Regions from separate parts of the Streptomyces sp. NPDC033165 genome, predicted to be linked through region 2. Evidence: predicted binding sites of a transcription regulator. Region 2 holds the regulator's gene; the other holds the start of a gene.
What was found. The regulator HspR, encoded in region 2, represses chaperone genes until heat shock. The targets are predictions, from matches to a motif close to TTGAGNNNNNNNNNCTCAA.

Region 1: the regulator HspR is predicted to act here: its motif matches at 3,504-3,522, upstream of lon (endopeptidase La).

The regions. Positions count from the first base shown of each region.
Region 1 covers NZ_JBVIPK010000008.1:230,676-239,831, forward strand. The annotation lists gene ACZ5WC_RS20815 (polysaccharide deacetylase family protein) at 162-956, shown strand; gene lon (endopeptidase La) at 1,061-3,481, opposite strand; gene ACZ5WC_RS20825 (nucleotidyltransferase) at 3,638-4,450, shown strand; gene ACZ5WC_RS20830 (spermidine synthase family protein) at 4,583-5,296, shown strand; gene ACZ5WC_RS20835 (response regulator transcription factor) at 5,531-6,268, shown strand; gene ACZ5WC_RS20840 (HAMP domain-containing sensor histidine kinase) at 6,265-7,341, shown strand; gene ACZ5WC_RS20845 (multifunctional oxoglutarate decarboxylase/oxoglutarate dehydrogenase thiamine pyrophosphate-binding subunit/dihydrolipoyllysine-residue succinyltransferase subunit) at 7,624-9,156, shown strand, end outside.
Region 2 covers NZ_JBVIPK010000003.1:300,060-309,215, forward strand. The annotation lists gene ACZ5WC_RS09120 (flavoprotein) at 1-14, opposite strand, end outside; gene lxmA (lexapeptide family class V lantibiotic) at 110-325, opposite strand; gene ACZ5WC_RS09130 (ABC transporter ATP-binding protein) at 519-2,348, shown strand; gene ACZ5WC_RS09135 (hypothetical protein) at 2,494-3,027, shown strand; gene ACZ5WC_RS09140 (helix-turn-helix domain-containing protein) at 3,164-3,481, opposite strand; gene ACZ5WC_RS09145 (helix-turn-helix transcriptional regulator) at 3,672-4,664, shown strand; gene ACZ5WC_RS09150 (hypothetical protein) at 4,678-4,932, opposite strand; gene ACZ5WC_RS09155 (hypothetical protein) at 4,911-5,243, opposite strand; gene ACZ5WC_RS09160 (heat shock protein transcriptional repressor HspR) at 5,485-5,937, opposite strand; gene dnaJ (molecular chaperone DnaJ) at 5,939-7,129, opposite strand; gene grpE (nucleotide exchange factor GrpE) at 7,226-7,876, opposite strand; gene dnaK (molecular chaperone DnaK) at 7,873-9,156, opposite strand, start outside.

The DNA of each region.
Region 1 (9,156 bases), on a different contig from region 2:
GGTGGTCGACGCCGCAGCTCGGCCAGTATTTCGCAGGATGCCCGGGAGGGGGCCGACGGCGGCGGCGCGACCCACTATGCACTCCATGTATACGCACTAGGTATAGTCCTCGGCGTACCGCACGGCTGTGCGGGATTTCCCGCACGGAGGAGTGCTTCGCCATGCCCGAAAAGACGCCGCTGTCCGAGGTGCCGTCGTCAAAGACGCCATTGCCCGGGAAGCGGTTGGCCGCGGCTCTGGTGGCGGCGCTCACACTGACGCTGAGCGGCTGCTCGATGGACACGACCGCGCCGGGCTCGGCGCGCGGGGAGGCGGCTTCCGACGCCAAGGGCGCGTTCGGGCCGGTGGACTGCCGCGAGGCCAAGTGCATCGCCCTGACCTTCGACGCGGGGCCGGGAGAGGACACCCCCGAGCTGCTGGACATCCTGAAGGAGAAGAAGGTGCACGCCACCTTCTTCCTGCTGGGCAAGCACCATGTCGTCAAGCACCCGGACACCGTGCGGCGCATCCAGGACGAGGGCCACGAGGTCGCCAACCACACCTGGACGCACAAGATCCTGACCGACCACGACCCGGACGAGATACGGACCGAGCTGGAGAAGACCCAGAAGGCCATCGAGAGGATCACCGGCGAGCGGCCCCGGCTGATGCGCCCGCCGCAGGGCCGCACGGACGACGAGGTCAGCAAGGTCAGCAAGGAGCTGGGGCTGTCGCAGGTGCTGTGGAGCGCCACCGCGAAGGACTACTCGACGAACGACTCCGCACTGATCCGGAAGCGCATCCTGGACCAGGCGAGCAAAGACGGCATCATCCTGCTGCACGACATCTACAAGGGCACCGTCCCCGCCGTGCCGGGCATCATCGACGCACTCCAGAAGGACGGCTACACCTTCGTGACCGTCCCCGAGCTGATGGCCCCGGCCGAGCCGCAGCCGGGCACGATCTACCGCCCCTGAGCGGCCCCCAGACATGCGGAACGGCCCGCCCCCGCCGGTATGCGGGAAGCGGGCCGTTCCGTACGCCCCGTACAACGCTCGGGCCGTACGCCCCGTACGACAGCTCAGGCCGCGGCCGGGATCCTCTCCTCCGCCGGGGCCGAGGCCGGGGTGAGGGCGATCTCCAGCACCTGGCGGACGTCGGTGACCGGCCGGACGTCCAGCTTCTCCAGGACCTCGGCCGGGACGTCGTCCAGGTCGGCCTCGTTGCGCTGCGGGATCACGACGGTCGTGATGCCCGCGCGGTGGGCGGCCAGCAGCTTCTGCTTGAGGCCGCCGATCGGCAGCACCCGCCCGGTCAGCGACACCTCACCGGTCATCGCCACATCCGTACGGACGAGGCGTCCGGAGAGCAGCGAGGCCAGGGCGGTCGTCAGGGTGATACCGGCGCTCGGGCCGTCCTTGGGGACCGCGCCCGCCGGGAAGTGGATGTGCACTCCCCGGTCCTTGAGGTCGGCGACCGGCAGCTCCAGCTCCGCACCGTGCGAGCGCAGGAAGCTCAGGGCGATCTGCGCCGACTCCTTCATGACGTCGCCGAGCTGACCGGTCAGGGTCAGTCCGGAGGCCCCGGTCTCCGGGTCGGCGAGCGACGCCTCGACGAAGAGGACGTCACCGCCCGCCCCGGTCACCGCGAGCCCGGTGGCCACGCCCGGCACCGCCGTGCGGCGCTCGGCCGGGTCCTGAGCGGACTCGGGCACATGGTGCGGACGCCCGATCAGACCGCGCAGGTCCGCGTCGGTCACCGTGAACGGCAGGTCGCGGTCGCCCAGTTCGTGCTGGGCCGCGACCTTGCGGAGCAGCCGGGCGACGGCCCGCTCCAGATTCCGTACGCCGGCCTCGCGGGTGTACTCGCCCGCCAGCTTGCGCAGCGCCGACTCCTCCAGGATGACCTCGTCCTTCTCCAGGCCCGCCCGCTCCAGCTGGCGCGGCAGGAGGTGGTCCCGGGCGATGACGACCTTCTCGTCCTCGGTGTAGCCGTCGAGGCGGACCAGCTCCATGCGGTCGAGCAGGGCCTCCGGGATGGCTTCGAGCACGTTGGCCGTGGCGAGGAAGACGACGTCGCTGAGGTCGAGCTCGACCTCCAGATAGTGGTCGCGGAAGGTGTGGTTCTGCGCGGGGTCCAGGACTTCGAGGAGGGCGGCGGCCGGGTCGCCCCGGAAGTCGGAGCCGACCTTGTCGATCTCGTCGAGCAGGACGACCGGGTTCATCGAACCGGCCTCCTTGATCGCCCGCACGATCCGTCCGGGGAGAGCGCCCACGTACGTGCGCCGGTGACCGCGGATCTCCGCCTCGTCCCGGACACCGCCGAGTGCGACGCGGACGAACGTGCGGCCCATGGCGTGCGCGACGGACTCACCGAGCGAGGTCTTGCCGACACCGGGCGGGCCGACGAGGGCCAGTACCGCGCCACCGCGGCGACCGCCCACCACGCCCAGCCCCCGGTCGGCACGCCGCTTGCGCACCGCGAGGTACTCGGTGATGCGCTCCTTCACATCCGCGAGACCGGCGTGCTCGGCGTCCAGGAGCGCCTGGGCGCCGCGGATGTCGTAGGCGTCCTCGGTGCGCTCGTTCCACGGCAGTTCGAGGACGGTGTCCAGCCAGGTGCGGATCCAGGAGCCCTCGGGTGACTGGTCGCTGGCCCGCTCCAGCTTCTCGACCTCCTTGAGCGCCGCCGTCCGGACGTGCTCGGGCAGCTCGGCGGCCTCGACGCGGGCCCGGTAGTCGTCGGACTCGTCCTCAGGGTCGCCGTTGAGCTCGGAGAGCTCCTTGCGTACGGCTTCCAGCTGGCGGCGCAGCAGGAACTCGCGCTGCTGCTTGTCGACGCCCTCCTGGACGTCCTTGGCGATGGACTCGGCGACATCCTGCTCGGCGAGGTGCTCGCTCAGCCACTGGACGGCGAGCTTCAGCCGGGCGACCGGGTCCACGGTCTCCAGGAGCTGGACCTTCTGCGCGGTGGAGAGGAACGGCGAGTATCCGGAGTTGTCGGCGAGCGCGGAGAGGTCCTCGATCTGCTGGACCCGGTCCACGACCTGCCAGGCGCCGCGCTTCTTCAGCCAGCTGGTGGCGAGCGCCTTGTACTCCTTGACCAGCTCGGCCGCCGATCCGGGCAGGGGGTCGGGCACGACGACGTCGATCACGGTCCCCTCCACCCAGAGCGCCCGCCCCGGACCACTGGTCCCGGCCCCGATCCGGACCCGGTCACGGGCCCGGATGAGCGCACCCGGGTCGCCGTCCGAGAGGCGCCCGACCTGCTCGACGGTACCGAGGACACCGGTCCCCGTGTACGTCCCGTCGATCCGCGGGACCAGCAGCACCTCGGGCTTGCCGCCGTCGGGACGGGCGGCGGCCTGCGCGGCCTCGACGGCGGCGCGCACCTCGGTGTCGGACAGGTCCAGCGGCACCACCATGCCGGGCAGGACGACCTCGTCGTCGAGCGGCAGCACGGGCAGGTCGATCGGTGTGAACGCCTTGGACTCGCTAGTCATGATCTCCCCTTCGGCAGGCAAGTTGAGCTATGTGGACTCAATGCTCCTGAGCCGCCGAATGTTCCCATGGGCCTGTTCGCTCTCAGCGATCACGCGCAGAGGGGGCGGGGCCGGGGCCGGGGACCGCCGCTCCGGCCTTTCCGGCACAGTGCTCGGATGAACGGAAATGGCCTCGCCGGGGACGGCACGATCGCCCGCGAAGGAAGCCTCGACCGCGTCGCGGACACGTTCGCGCCGGTGGTCGCGGATGCCCGCTCCCGTATCGCCGAGGCGTTCGGGAGCGAGCGGCTGCACAGTGCCTACCTGTACGGGAGCGTTCCGCGCGGGTCGGCTGTTCCCGGGCGCTCGGACCTCGATCTGCTGCTGGCGCTGCGCGGGGAGCCGACGGACGCGGACCGCGGCGACGCCGACGGCGTCGCCGCCGCGCTCGACGCCGGCCACCCGGCCATCGACACTGCGGGCATCCTGCTGGTCCGTGCGCGTACCGCACTCAGCGAGCTGGAACGGCACGACCTCGGCTTCTTCGTCGCCTGCCTGTGCACCCCGCTGCTCGGGCCCGACCTCGCCTCCGTCCTGCCCCGCTACCGCCCCACCTCACTGCTGGCCCGCGAGACCAACGGCGATCTCGCGCTCGTGCTGCCGCGCTGGCGGGCGTCGGCGACGGCGGAGGACCTGGCCGACGCCGACCGGGCGCGGCTCTGCCGACGCATGGCCCGGCGGCTCGTCCGTACCGGCTTCACCCTGGTCATGCCCCGCTGGGGCGGCTGGACGAGCGACCTGGAGGAGTCCGCCGAGGTGTTCGGCCGCTACTACCCGGGGCGCGCGGCCCAGATGCGTACCGCCGCCGCGGCCGCGGCCCGTACCGCTTCCCCCGACCCGGGCCTGCTCCGCCTGTTCCTCGACGACCTGGGGCCCTGGCTGGCGGCCGAGTACACGGCGGTGCACGGGAGGAAGGCGCCTCGGCCGTGAACCGGACGCGCCCAGGGCGGGGCGGGCGGCCGCAAGGCTTTGGCGTTCCGCGCGGCCCGCAGGACAGGATGGACGGGCACCGACTGCCACGACCGGAGACCGGAGAGCCACGACATGTCCGCGACGTCCGCGATGACCGCGATGACCGCCCCCGATGGATCGATGCCGGCGCGTTCCGCCGACACCCCCGTCACCCTCGACCGCCGCGACGGGCCGTTCGGCGAGGTCGTGCTGCGGGAACGCGGGGAGCACTACGAGATCATCGCCAACGGCTGTTTCCTGATGGACACCTCCGACGGGCGCTCCGAGCGGCTGCTCATCGATGCCGCGCTGGATGCCCTGCCCGCCGGCCGGACCGGCCCCTCCGTGCTGATCGGCGGGCTGGGCGTGGGCTTCTCGCTGGTGCGGGCCGCCGAGCAGGGACGCTGGGGGCGGATCGAGGTCGTGGAGCGGGAGCAGGCGATCATCGACTGGCACCGGGACGGGCCGCTGGCGCGGATCTCCGGGGCCGCGCTCGCCGATCCCCGCGCCGCGATCCTGCACACGGACCTGGTGACTCATCTCCGCACGACCACGGAGCGTTACGACGCTCTGTGTCTGGATATCGACAACGGGCCCGACTGGACGGTCACGGAGGACAACGGGAGCCTCTACTCCCCCGCCGGACTCGCCCACTGCCACGACCGGCTGACCCCGGGGGGCGTGCTCGCCATCTGGTCCGCGCAACCGTCCCCGGCCTTCGAACAAGCATTGCGGAATGCCGGGTTCAGCGGGGTTGGGGCCGAAGAGGTGGCCGTTGCCCGAGGTGTGCCCGACGTGGTCCATCTCGCATCGAAGGGTCTCTGAAGCCCCGACCCGGTATGCGCGGCACGGCACTGGCACAGGTCATCCGGTACGAGCCCGACGATCCGGCCGCGCGCCCGGCCCGAACGCGCACCGACGGGGCAACACCCTGCGTAGCCGGGAGCCCTCCGCTGCCTTTACGCTGCTGACCGGCACACGGGTTCACCCACGAAATCCACGAGCGAAGACCGTGCCTCCGGGGGGATGCCTCCCGCGAGAACGGACAGGGGCGGGGCGATGGAACAGACACACACCACCCACAACGGCGTCGCGGCCACCCCGGGGGCTCAGCGCCGGGTGCTGGTGGTCGAGGACGACCCCACGATCGTGGACGCCGTTTCCGCCCGGCTGCGGGCGGAGGGCTTCCTGGTCCAGACCGCGCTGGACGGCCCCGCGGCCGTGGACGCGGCCGAGGCCTGGCAGCCGGATCTGATGGTGCTCGACATCATGCTTCCCGGCTTCGACGGCCTGGAGGTCTGCCGCCGGGTGCAGGCCCAGCGCCCGGTGCCGGTGCTGATGCTCACCGCGCGCGACGACGAGACGGACATGCTCGTCGGACTCGGCGTCGGTGCCGACGACTACATGACCAAGCCGTTCTCCATGCGGGAGCTCGCCGCCCGGGTGCATGTGCTGCTGCGGCGGGTGGAACGGGCCGCACTGGCCGCCGTCACCCCGCGCAGCGGGATACTGCGGCTGGGGGAGCTGGAGATCGACCACGCGCAGCGCCGGGTCCGGGTGCGCGCCGAGGACGTCCACCTCACGCCGACCGAGTTCGACCTGCTGGTCTGCCTGGCCAACACCCCGCGGGCGGTGCTCTCCCGGGAGCAGCTGCTGGCCGAGGTGTGGGACTGGGCGGACGCCTCGGGCACCCGCACGGTCGACAGCCACATCAAGGCGCTGCGCCGGAAGATCGGCGCGGAGCGCATCCGTACCGTGCACGGGGTGGGTTACGCCCTGGAGACTCCGGCGCCATGACCTGGCCAGGGCCCGGGATGCGGCCCTTCTCGATCAAGGCCAAGCTGGGCACGCTCGTCGTGGTCTCGGTGTTCATCACCACCGGACTGCTGATCGTCGCTCTGCGGACCCGGACCGAGTTCCAGTTCATCACCGTGTTCTCGGTGATCGCGACACTGCTGATCACCCAGTTCGTGGCGCACGGCCTCACCGCGCCGCTGGACGAGATGCGCGCGGTGGCCCGGTCCATCTCACACGGCGACTACACCCGCCGGGTGAGCGGCGCCGGGCGGCGGGACGAGCTGGGCGACCTGGCCCAGACGATCAACCGCATGGCGGACGACCTGGAGGCGGAGGACCGGCACCGCAAGGAGCTGGTCGCCAATGTCTCGCACGAGTTGCGCACCCCCATCGCGGCGCTGAGAGCGGTGCTGGAGAACGTGGTGGACGGGGTGTCCGCCGCCGATCCCGAGACGATGTGCACGGCGCTGAAGCAGACGGAGCGGCTCGGCCGGCTGGTGGAGACGCTGCTGGATCTGTCGCGCCTGGACAACGGGGTCGTCGCACTGAAGGCACGCCGGTTCGAGGTGTGGCCGTACCTCTCGGGCGTACTGAAAGAGGCCAATCTCGCCGCCTCCCACCGACGCCTGCCGTCGGGTTCGGGCAATCACTCCCGTACGGACGTCCATCTGCATCTGGACGTCTCGCCGCCGGAGCTCACCGCGCACGCGGACACCGAGCGACTGCACCAGGTGGTCGCCAACCTCATCGACAACGCGGTCAAGCACAGCCCGCCGCACGGCCGGGTCACGGTGCTGGCGCGCCGCGGGGCGTATCCCGAGTCGCTGGAGCTGGACGTCGTCGACGAGGGCCCCGGCATCCCGGAGGCGGAGCGCCACCGGGTGTTCGAGCGCTTCAACCGGGGCCAGGTGCCGTCCCCGCACGGGCCCGGCAGCGACGGCGGTACGGGGCTGGGGCTCGCGATCGCCCGCTGGGCGGTGGATCTGCACGGCGGACGGATCGGAGTGGCCGAATCCGTTCGTGGCTGCCGCATCCAGGTCACCCTTCCGGGAATCCCCGAGCAGCGCGGTTGACGACGACGTTGACATAGGGTCGAACCGGAAGGGCACGTTCATACGTGCCATGCCAGTACGGGATCTCCAGGGGATACGGTCGGACGGCCGTACCCACGGTCCTGCGTACCCGGAGTGCAGTGGAACCTCGCTTGTTTCCCGCCATTTCCTGCGCCGAAACCCGCCTTCCGATGTGATGTGCACGACGAAGCACCGGCCCGGCCTGCAAGGAACGGTCAGGGGGGCGTAGCCTTGATTTCCGCTGTCCATCACCTTGTGAAGCGGAAGAGGGCGGTTGCCGCCGTGTCGTCTCAGTCCCCCAGTAACTCAAGCGTCTCGACCGACCAAGCCAGCCCGGGCACCAACCCGGCCGCTGCGTTCGGCGCCAATGAATGGCTCGTCGACGAGATCTACCAGCAGTACCTCCAGGATCCCAGTTCGGTCGATCGCGCCTGGTGGGACTTCTTCGCCGACTACAAGCCGGGCACGTCCGGCACGGCGGACAAGCCCGTTCCCGGCGCCGCAGCCTCGGGGGCTGCGGTGACCGCCACCACCCCCGCGCAGGCCGCACCGGCCGCTCCCGCAGCCGCTCCGGCTCCGGCGAAGCCCGCCGCCGCTGCTCCGGCAGCCCCGGCGAAGGCGGCTCCGGCCAAGCCCGCCGAGCCCTCTCCGGCTCCGGCTCCGGCCCCGGCGAAGCCCGCTGCCGCGCCCGCCAAGGCCGAGGAGTCCACCGAAGCCCCGGCCGGCCCGGAGTACGTGACGCTGCGCGGCCCCTCGGCCGCCGTCGCGAAGAACATGAACGCCTCGCTGGAGCTGCCGACGGCCACGTCCGTCCGCGCGGTCCCGGTGAAGCTGCTCTTCGACAACCGCATCGTCATCAACAACCACCTCAAGCGCGCCCGTGGCGGGAAGATCTCCTTCACCCACCTCATCGGGTACGCGATGGTGCAGGCCCTCAAGGCCATGCCGTCGATGAACTACTCCTTCGCGGAGAAGGACGGCAAGCCGACCCTGGTCAAGCCGGAGCACGTCAACCTCGGTCTCGCCATCGACCTGGTGAAGCCGAACGGCGACCGACAGCTGGTCGTCGCGGCCATCAAGAAGGCCGAGACGCTCAACTTCTTCGAGTTCTGGCAGGCGTACGAGGACATCGTCCGGCGCGCCCGCATCGGCAAGCTCGGCATGGACGACTTCACCGGCGTCACCGCCTCGCTGACCAACCCCGGCGGCATCGGCACCGTCCACTCGGTGCCCCGCCTGATGCCCGGTCAGGGCCTCATCATGGGCGTCGGCGCGATGGACTACCCGGCGGAGTTCCAGGGCACCTCGCAGGACACCCTGAACAAGCTCGGCATCTCGAAGGTCATGACGCTGACCTCGACCTACGACCACCGGGTCATCCAGGGCGCCGCCTCCGGCGAGTTCCTGCGCGTCCTCTCCCAGCTGCTGCTCGGCGAGAACGAGTTCTACGACGAGATCTTCAAGGCGCTGCGCATCCCCTACGAGCCGGTCCGCTGGCTCAAGGACATCGACGCCTCGCACGACGACGACGTCACCAAGGCCGCACGGGTCTTCGAGCTGATCCACTCCTACCGGGTCCGCGGCCACGTCATGGCCGACACCGACCCGCTGGAGTACCACCAGCGCAAGCACCCCGACCTGGACATCACCGAGCACGGCCTCACCCTGTGGGACCTGGAGCGGGAGTTCGCGGTCGGCGGGTTCGCCGGCAAGACGATGATGAAGCTCCGCGACATCCTCGGCGTGCTCCGTGAGTCGTACTGCCGCACCACCGGCATCGAGTTCATGCACATCCAGGACCCGAAGCAGCGCAAG
Region 2 (9,156 bases):
TGCTGTTCCTCCACGACGCCTCCTGTGCGCGTTGGGGGCCGGGGTCCGGCCGGAGCGCGCCCATGGCACGTCCGGCCGGACCCCGCGGCTCACAGCGAAGAGAGCCTGGTCAGCACTTGTTCTCGACGGTCTTCGCGGCGAGCGAGCCGAGAGCGGCGGCGCACTGCTGCGAGGAACGCGCGCTGATGATCGTGGCGCGGATGGCCCACGGGATGGTGGGGCTGAACGCCGGCGCGGCCTCCTTGCCATCGTGCAGGCCGAGCTCCTCGGCGGAGGTGTAGGCGGTGTAGCCGTCGAACAGGTCCTTCTCGGTGACGTTCTGCATGAGAGTTGCCTCCATAGGCGAAAGGGAATTTACGCCCGGTATTCCCGGCCATCTCGGCGATGCCCGGTTTCCCGGTGTCCGTTGCGGACAGAAAGAATGTTGACCCACACCGTGAGGCCCGCACCATTGGCTCTTACGGCATTGCCGCAAACGACAGTTCCCCGCGCAGGTAGAAGGGGATAGAACTACGGGTGTGAACACACCTGACGCAGAACAGACTCCGGCGGAGCGGCCCGCGCTGCGGGCGCTGCTCTCGTACGCGCGTCCGCACCGCGGCATCCTCCTCACCGTGCTGGCCCTGACCCTGATGGGCAGCGCCGCCGGTCTGGCCCAGCCGCTGGTCATCCAGTCGGTGCTGGCGAAGCTCATGACGGGCGGAGGGCTGCGGGAGGACATCCTCCTGCTCTTCGGCCTGCTGCTCGCCTCCATCGGGCTGACCTGGCTACAGGCCTGGCTCAGCGAGCGGACCGCCGAACGCGTCGTGCTCCAGGTCCGCCGCGGCCTGATCGCGCGCCTCATACGCCTGCGCACGGCCGAGTTGGACCGTACCGAGCCGGGCGGACTGACCACGCGCGTCACCTCCGACAGCACGCTCGTGCAGCACGCGGCGACGGGCGGTCTCATCCAGCTCGTCGACGGGTCGATCCACCTGCTGGCCACGATCGTGCTGATGGGCATCGTCAGCCTGCCGCTGCTCGGCATCACCTCCGCCGTGCTGGTGGTCGTCGGCATCGCGATGGGCGTCGTCATGCCCCGTATCAAGCGGGTCACCACCGAGGCGCAGACCTCCGTCGGCGAGATCGGCGCGGCGCTCGACCGCTCGCTCGGCGCGGCCCGCACCGTGAAGGCCAACGGCGGCGAGGCGAAGGAGACCGAGCGGGCGACCCAGGCCGCCGAACGCGCCTACCGGGCAGGCCTCAAGGGCGCCCGCTACCACGCGTTGATCGCCGTACTGGCCGGGCTGATCGTCCAGGCGTCGTTCCTCGCCGTCATCGGCTTCGGCGGTGCGCTGGTCGCCATGGGCACCCTCGAACTGGCCGCGCTGATCGGCTTCCTGCTCTACCTGTTCAACCTCGGCGGCCCGGTCCTCTCCCTGGTCGGCGGCACCACCGCCCTCCAGCAGGGGCTCGGCGCCCTGGCCCGGATCGAGGAGGTGCGGTCCATGGCGGCGGAGGACGACGTGGACGGTACGCCGCCGGCGCCCTCCGGCCCGCCGCCCCGCGTCACGATCGACGGGCTGACCTTCGCCTACGAGGGGCGTACGCCCGTCCTGGACGGCACGGGCTTCGTCGCACCGGCGGGGAAGGTCACCGCGATCGTCGGCCCGTCCGGCTCCGGCAAGACCACGGTGTTCTCCCTGATCCAGCGGTTCTACGACACCGACGACGGCCGCATCCTGCTGGACGACACCGACATCCGCTCACTCGGCCGGGCCGAACTCCGCCGCCGGATCGCCTACGTCGAGCAGGACTCCCCGATGCTGGCGGGCACGCTCCGGGAGAACCTCCTCTACTCCGCGCCGGACGCGAGCGACGAAGCCGTCGCCGACGTGCTCTGCCGGACCCTGCTCGACGGCTTCGTCGCCTCGCTCCCGGACGGCCTCGACACGGCGGTCGGCGCCCGCGGCCTCGCCCTCTCCGGCGGAGAGCGCCAACGCCTCGCCATCGCGAGGGCGTTGCTGCGCCGCCCGCAGGTCCTGCTCCTCGACGAGGTCACCGCGCACCTCGACGGGCTCAGCGAGACCGCTCTGCGCAGAACGGTGGAAGAGGCCGCACGGGACTGCACGGTGCTGCTCATCGCCCACCGGCTCTCGACGGTCACCACGGCGGACCGGCTGGTGCTGTTCGAGAACGGCCGGGTCAGCGACTACGGACGGCACGAGGAGCTGCTGGAGCGGAGTGCCCTCTACCAGGACCTCACCGCGACGCAGTTGACCGCGACGCAGTCGACCACGACGCAGTTGACCACTGCCCCTGCGGTCGCCACGGAAGCAGCCCCGGAGACTGCTGCAACGATGCACTGAACCGCGCCGGAGCACCGCCGCGCCTGCGAGAATTCCCGTACGCGGCGGCCGTACGCCAGCGCCGTACGCCAGTCCCGTACGGCACTGACGCTCCGCGGACACCCCCCTCAGCACGATCGCACGATCGAAGGATTCAAGGATCCAGATGACCGACACCACCCCCCTCCCCCTGCCCGCCTCGACCGAGGACGACCACTACGGGGAGATCTCCGTCGAACTCCTCGGCGAAAAGCGGGAGAAGCTCGTCGTCAGCGGCGAGCGGATTCCCACCATCACCCTCGTCCGCGCCCCCGAGGCGGAGGTCGACGACCACATCGTCATCGGCACCCGCGACCCCCGGCACCTCACGATCACGGTGGACGGCGAGGCCGCGACGATCAAGCCCGGCAAGGGGAAGCTCCGGCGGCAGACGTACCGGGTCGACGTCCGTCACGCGGGCATCCACTACCGGCTCGTCCCGAACTCGATCCCGTTCAGCCGGCTGACCCGCGACGGCAAGCACCTCGGGGACTTCTCCTCGGACGGCGACCGCCGGGTGATAGCCGAGTGGCAGGAGGACGCCGGCACCCCCGAACCCCTCGACGCGGCCATCGGCTACGCGCTGTCGGCGGCGTTCGGCACGGGCGGTCAGCCGATGTGGATGATGGCGGTGGACGCGATCAGCGCGGCCCTGCCGTAGGGGCGGGCCCGTGAACGACCGAAGTCCCCTGCCGGAAGCAAGACTTCCGGCAGGGGACTTCGGCTTGCGCGCCTCGACGTGCGCACATGTCGCGGCGTCGGATCGCGGCGTCAGGCCACGGCGTCAGGCCACGGCGTCAGGCCACGGACGCAGCCCTCCTGATGTCCTCGGCATGCAGGTACGACACGATCGCGGCCTCGAACCGCGACTTCAGGTTCAGCTTGCGCACGATGCTCGACGTGTGGGCCCGAACCGTACGTTCCGTGATGCCGAGTCTCCGGGCCAGCCAGCGGTTCTGCTCGCCGCTCGCCAGCAGCACGAGCACTTCCAGCTCGCGTTCGGTGAGCGCGGCGAAGTCCATCGCCTGCCGCCCGCCGGCCATCGCCCGCCCGTCGGCAGCCATCCGCCCACCGGCAGTCATCCGTTCGCCGACCGTCATCCGTTCGTCAGCCATCGTCGTCACAGCAGTCTCCATCCTTTGCTCGTCCACTGTCCCCCGTCCCGCGCCCGCCACCCGGCCGGCAGGGACTACCTGCTGCTTTACCTTTGCATTACCCTCTCCCTCATCAGTTCGACGGTTGCGCGGCATTTGACCGATGCGGCAGCGCCGTCGGTTGTCGTGTGGCACGCGGGGGGCGGCAGCAGTGAACGACGGAAGCCTGTCCATACTCGGTCTCAACACCACGGAGGAACGCGCCTACCGGCACTTCCTACGTAATCCGGGCACCAGCACCGAGGACATCGGCGTCCTCCTCCACAGCCCGCTCGAAGAGGTGGAGAAGGCCCTCGCCCGGCTGGCCGAGCTGGGCCTGCTGCGGACCGACGGGCACGGCGGCGTCTCGGCGGCCGATCCGGAGACCGCTGTCGACCGGCTCACGGAGATACGGCTGCGCGAGCTGCACGAACAGCTCCACCAGGTCACCAGGTCCCGGCATCTGGTCGCCGAGCTGACCGCCGAACAGCAGGCCCGGCCCCTCGCCACGCAGGGCGTGGAGCGGCTCGAAGTGCTCCGCCAGATCCGCGACCGGATCGACGACCTGGCCTTCTTCGCCCGCCAGGAGATCCTCTCCGTCGAGCCGTACACAGCACTCACCCCCGAGAACATCGCGCACGCCCGCCCGTTGGACACCCGGTGCCTGCGCCGGGGCGTGCAGATCCGCAGCGTGGTGCTGCGGGAAGCGCTCGACCACCCGCCCACCGTGGCCTACCTCCGCGAACTCACCGCGCAGGGCGCGTCGATCCGGGCCGCGGACAAGCTGTCCGAGCGGATCCTCGTGTACGACCGCCGTACGGCCCTGGTGCCCGTCGATCCCTCGGACACTTCGCGCGGCGCGCTGGTCACCCAGCAGGCCGGGCTGGTCTCCAACATCCTGGCCCTGTTCGAGAAGATCTGGACCGAGTCCACGGACCTCTCCGCCCTGATCGACACCCACCCCGCGCCCTCGGGCGTGCTGTCCGAGATGGAGCAGCGCGTCATGGAGGAGATGTGCCGGGTCGCCAAGGACGAGACGGGCGCACGGAACCTGGACATCTCGGTACGGACGTACCGCCGCCATGTCGCCGACGTGCTCCGCATCCTGGACGCGACCAGCCGCCCGCACGCTGCCCTGCTGGCTCGCGAGAAGGGCTGGATCTGAGACGGGAGAGGCACTACCCGCCCCCCTCCAGCACCCACCCCGCCAGGGCCCGGTCCCGCAGTGCCTCGGCGCACCGTTGCCGCGCGTCCCGCACGCCGCCGCGCACCAGGACGGTGATCCGGTCCTCCTCGATGCGCTGGCCGCAGTCCCAGTGCGCGGGCAGCATCCCGATGAGCCGGAGCACCGCGGTGCCGGCGGGCGCGGCGTCGGTGGAGACACGGACCACCGTGATCTCCACCGGGTCCTCTACTGCCAGCCGTTGACGCACTTCACCTTGCCCATGAACGGTCCGACCGGCTTCGGCAGCGGTGCGCCGCAGAGCACTCGGGAGGCCGCCGAGGTGACCCTCGACACCACGTCCGACACCGCCTCGGAAGCCGCCTCGGAAGCCGCCTCCGAGCCCGTACCGACCCCGGCACTGCCCCCGGTCCCGGTCAACAGCGGCGCGGCGGTCCCGGACGCGGCGACCGTCCCGGCTCCGGCGCTCGCGTGCGCCGGCGCGGCGGCCGCTCCGACGACCAGCGCCAGGAGCAGTCCCCCCGCACCGACCATCCTCCCGGTGAACGCGTAGACACCCATTCTCTTCCTCCCCGTACTCACTGCGTCACGTGTCTCGCCGGCCTCGTCCGCCGACGTATGTCAGCTTGCCAGCGGGGCGGGCCGGACCAGGCGGCGATCACTGTCAACTTGCTGCATGCGCCCGGCCACTTGGTGCCAGCCGTGCGACGCCGCGGACACACGACGACGGCCGGGCCGGGAGAACACCTGGTGTTCTCCCGGCCCGGCCGTCGTCGTGTGTACCCCTCCGCGCCCCGCCGCCCTACTCCGCGGACCGCTTCGGCTTGGGCCGCCAGACCACCAGCGCGCTGGTCTGCTGAACGTCCTGGTACGGCACCAGATCACGGCGGTACGAGGCGTGCACCTGGGCCTCGCGCTGCTGCATGGCGACCGCCGCGCCGTCCACCGCCGCCGAGAGCTCGGCGACGCGCTGCTGGAGCGCGGCCACCTGGTTCTCCAGCTCGATGATCCGCTTGATGCCCGCGAGGTTGATGCCCTCGTCCTGCGACAGCTGCTGCACCGTGCGCAGCAGCTCGATGTCGCGGGCCGAGTAGCGCCGGCCGCGCCCGGCCGTACGGTCCGGGGAGACCAGGCCGAGGCGGTCGTACTGTCGCAGTGTCTGCGGGTGCAGGCCCGAGAGCTGGGCCGCCACCGAGATCACGTACACCGGCGATTCATCGGTCAGCTGGTACGGATTGCGTCGACGGCCGTCCATCTCAAGCTCCCTTCGCGGCCTGGAACAGTTCCGCCCGCGGGTCCTCGTCCGCGGTCGCCTTCCGGTAGGCCTCCAGCGCGTCCCTGGCCTCCTGGCCGAGGGAGGTGGGGACCGCGACCTCCACGGTGACCAGGAGGTCGCCGCGGGTGCCGTCCTTGCGCACCGCGCCCTTGCCCCGGGCGCGCATCGTACGCCCGTTGGGGGTGCCCGCGGGAAGCTTCAGGGTGACCGGCGGGCCGCCGAGGGTGGGGACCTTGACCTCGCCGCCGAGCGTCGCCTCCGGGTACGTGACGGGCACGGTGACCGTGAGATTGTCGCCCTTGCGGCCGAAGACCGGGTGGGCGCCGACGTGCACGACGACGTACAGATCGCCCGCCGGGCCGCCGCGCTCACCCGGACCGCCCTTGCCGCGCAGCCGGATCCGCTGGCCGTCGGAGACGCCCGCCGGAATCCTGACCTGCATGGTGCGGGCCGACTTCGCCCGGCCGCTGCCCTTGCAGACCTCGCAGGGGTCCTGGGCGATGAGGCCCCGGCCCTTGCAGTCCACACAGGGGTCGGTGAGCGAGAAGCCGCCGCCGCTGCCGCGCGAGACCTGGCCGGTGCCGACGCAGGTCGGGCAGACCCTGGGGGTGCCGTTCTTGTCACCGGTGCCGGAACACGCCTTGCAGGGCGCCTGGCTGGACATCCGCAGCGGGACCGTGGCCCCGTCGACCGCCTCGGTGAAGCTGAGCGTCACCTCGGACTCGACGTCCTGGCCGCGCCGCGGTTGGACACGGCTGCCCGTGCCGCCGCGGTTGAACAGCCCGCCGAAGACGTCGCCGAGACCGCCCCCGCCGCCGAAGCCGCCGCCCGCGCCGCCCTGTCCGCCGCCCGGTGCGCCCCCGCCGAAGAGGTCGCCCAGGTCGAAGTTGAAGTTGCCGCCGGCACCACCGGGACCGGCGCGGAAGCCACCGTTGCCGAAGAGGGCGCGCGCCTCGTCGTACTCCTTGCGCCGCTTGGCGTCGCCGAGGACGTCGTTCGCCTCGGAGATCTCCTTGAAGCGCTCCTCCGCCTTGGCGTCACCCTTGTTGGCGTCGGGGTGGTTCTCCCGGGCGAGCTTGCGGTACGCCTTCTTGATCTCGGCGTCGGTGGCGTCCTTGGGGACGCCGAGGACCTTGTAGTAGTCCTTCTCGACGAAGTCCTTCGTGCTCATCGACGTCCCTCCTTCCGGACGATCGGCCGCGCGGCCGGCCCGTGGGCCGGCCGCCGGGCCGGTCGGTGTGCACCCTGGTGGTCAGACGCGTTGCCGTCAGACCTCCTCGGTGCCACCGCTCTCCTCGTCGTCTGTCTTCTCTTCCTTGGCCGCGGCGGGCGTGGCACCCGGCTGCGGCTCGGCGACGGCCACCCGCGCGGGGCGGATGGTGCGCTCGCCGATGCGATACCCCGGCTGAAGGATCGCCACGCAGGTCGTCTCGGTGACGTCCGGCGCGTAGCTGTGCATCAGAGCCTCGTGGATCGTCGGGTCGAAGGGCTCGCCCTCCTTGCCGAACTGCTGGAGGCCCAGCTTCGCGACGACCGTCTCCAGCGATTCGGCGACCGACTTGAAGCCGCCGAGCAGCTCGCCGTGCTCCCGTGCGCGGCCGACGTCGTCGAGCACGGGCAGGAGCTCGGACAGGAGGTTCGCGACGGCGATCTCCTTGACCGTGACCCGGTCCCGCTCCACACGGCGGCGGTAGTTCTGGTACTCGGCCTGGAGCCGCTGGAGGTCCGCGGTGCGCTCGCCGAGCGCCGTACGGACCTGGTCCAGCTGTGCGGTCAGGCCGACGGTCTGGTCGGTGTCCCCGGCCGGGGCCGCCGCCTCCTCCTCGGAGGGAGCGGCGGCCTTCGGCTCGGCGTCATCAGGGGTGGCGCCGGAGGGGACGTCGGGCTTCTCCTCGAAGCCCGGAGTCTCCTCGGTCACGCCGCACCGCCCTTGGTGTCCTTGGTGTCCTTCTCGTCGTCCACGATCTCGGCGTCGACGACGTCGTCGTCGGCGGCCTTGGCCTGGCCGTCGCCCGGGGCCCCGGCACCCGGGGCCGCGCCCTCGGCCTGGGCGTTGGCGTACATCGCCTGGCCCAGCTTCTGGGAGACAGCGGCGACCTTCTCGGTGGCCGTACGGATCTCGGCGGTGTCCTCGCCCTTGAGCTTCTCCTTCAGCTCGCCGACAGCGGTCTCCACCTCCGTCTTCACGTCACCGGGGACCTTGTCCTCGTTGTCCTTGAGGAACTTCTCCGTCTGGTAGACGAGCTGCTCGCCCTGGTTGCGGGACTCGGCGGCCTCGCGGCGGGCGTGGTCCTCCTCGGCGTACTTCTCGGCCTCTTCGCGCATCCGGTTGACCTCGTCCTTCGGCAGCGAGGAGCCACCGGTGACGGTCATCTTCTGCTCCTTGCCGGTGCCGAGGTCCTTGGCAGCGACGTGCATGATGCCGTTGGCGTCGATGTCGAAGGCGACCTCGATCTGCGGCACACCGCGCGGGGCCGGCGGCAGACCGGTCAGCTCGAACATGCCGAGCTTCTTGTTGTACGCCGCGATCTCGCGCTCGCCCTGGTAGACCTGGATCTGCACGGAGGGCTGGTTGTCCTCGGCCGTCGTGAAGATCTCGGAACGCTTGGTCGGGATCGTGGTGTTGCGCTCGATGAGCTTGGTCATGATCCCTCCCTTGGTCTCGATGCCGAGGGAGAGCGGGGTGACGTCGAGGAGCAGGACGTCCTTGACCTCGCCCTTGAGGACACCGGCCTGGAGCGAGGCGCCGATGGCGACGACCTCGTCCGGGTTCACACCCTTGTTCGCCTCCTGGCCGCCGGTCAGCTCCTTGACGAGCTCGGCGACGGCGGGCATACGGGTGGAGCCACCGACGAGAACGACGTGGTCGATCTCGGAGAGCTGGATGCCCGCGTCCTTGATGACGTTGTGGAACGGGGTCTTGCAGCGGTCCAGGAGGTCCGAGGTCAGCTGCTGGAACTGCGAGCGCGTGAGCTTCTCGTCCAGGTGCAGCGGGCCCTCGGCGGACGCCGTGATGTAGGGCAGGTTGATCGTGGTCTCGGTCGAGGACGAGAGCTCGATCTTCGCCTTCTCCGCGGCCTCACGGAGACGCTGGAGAGCCATCTTGTCCTTGGACAGGTCCACGCCGTGCCCGTTGGCGAACTGCTTCACCAGGTAGTCGACGACGCGCTGGTCCCAGTCGTCACCACCGAGGTGGTT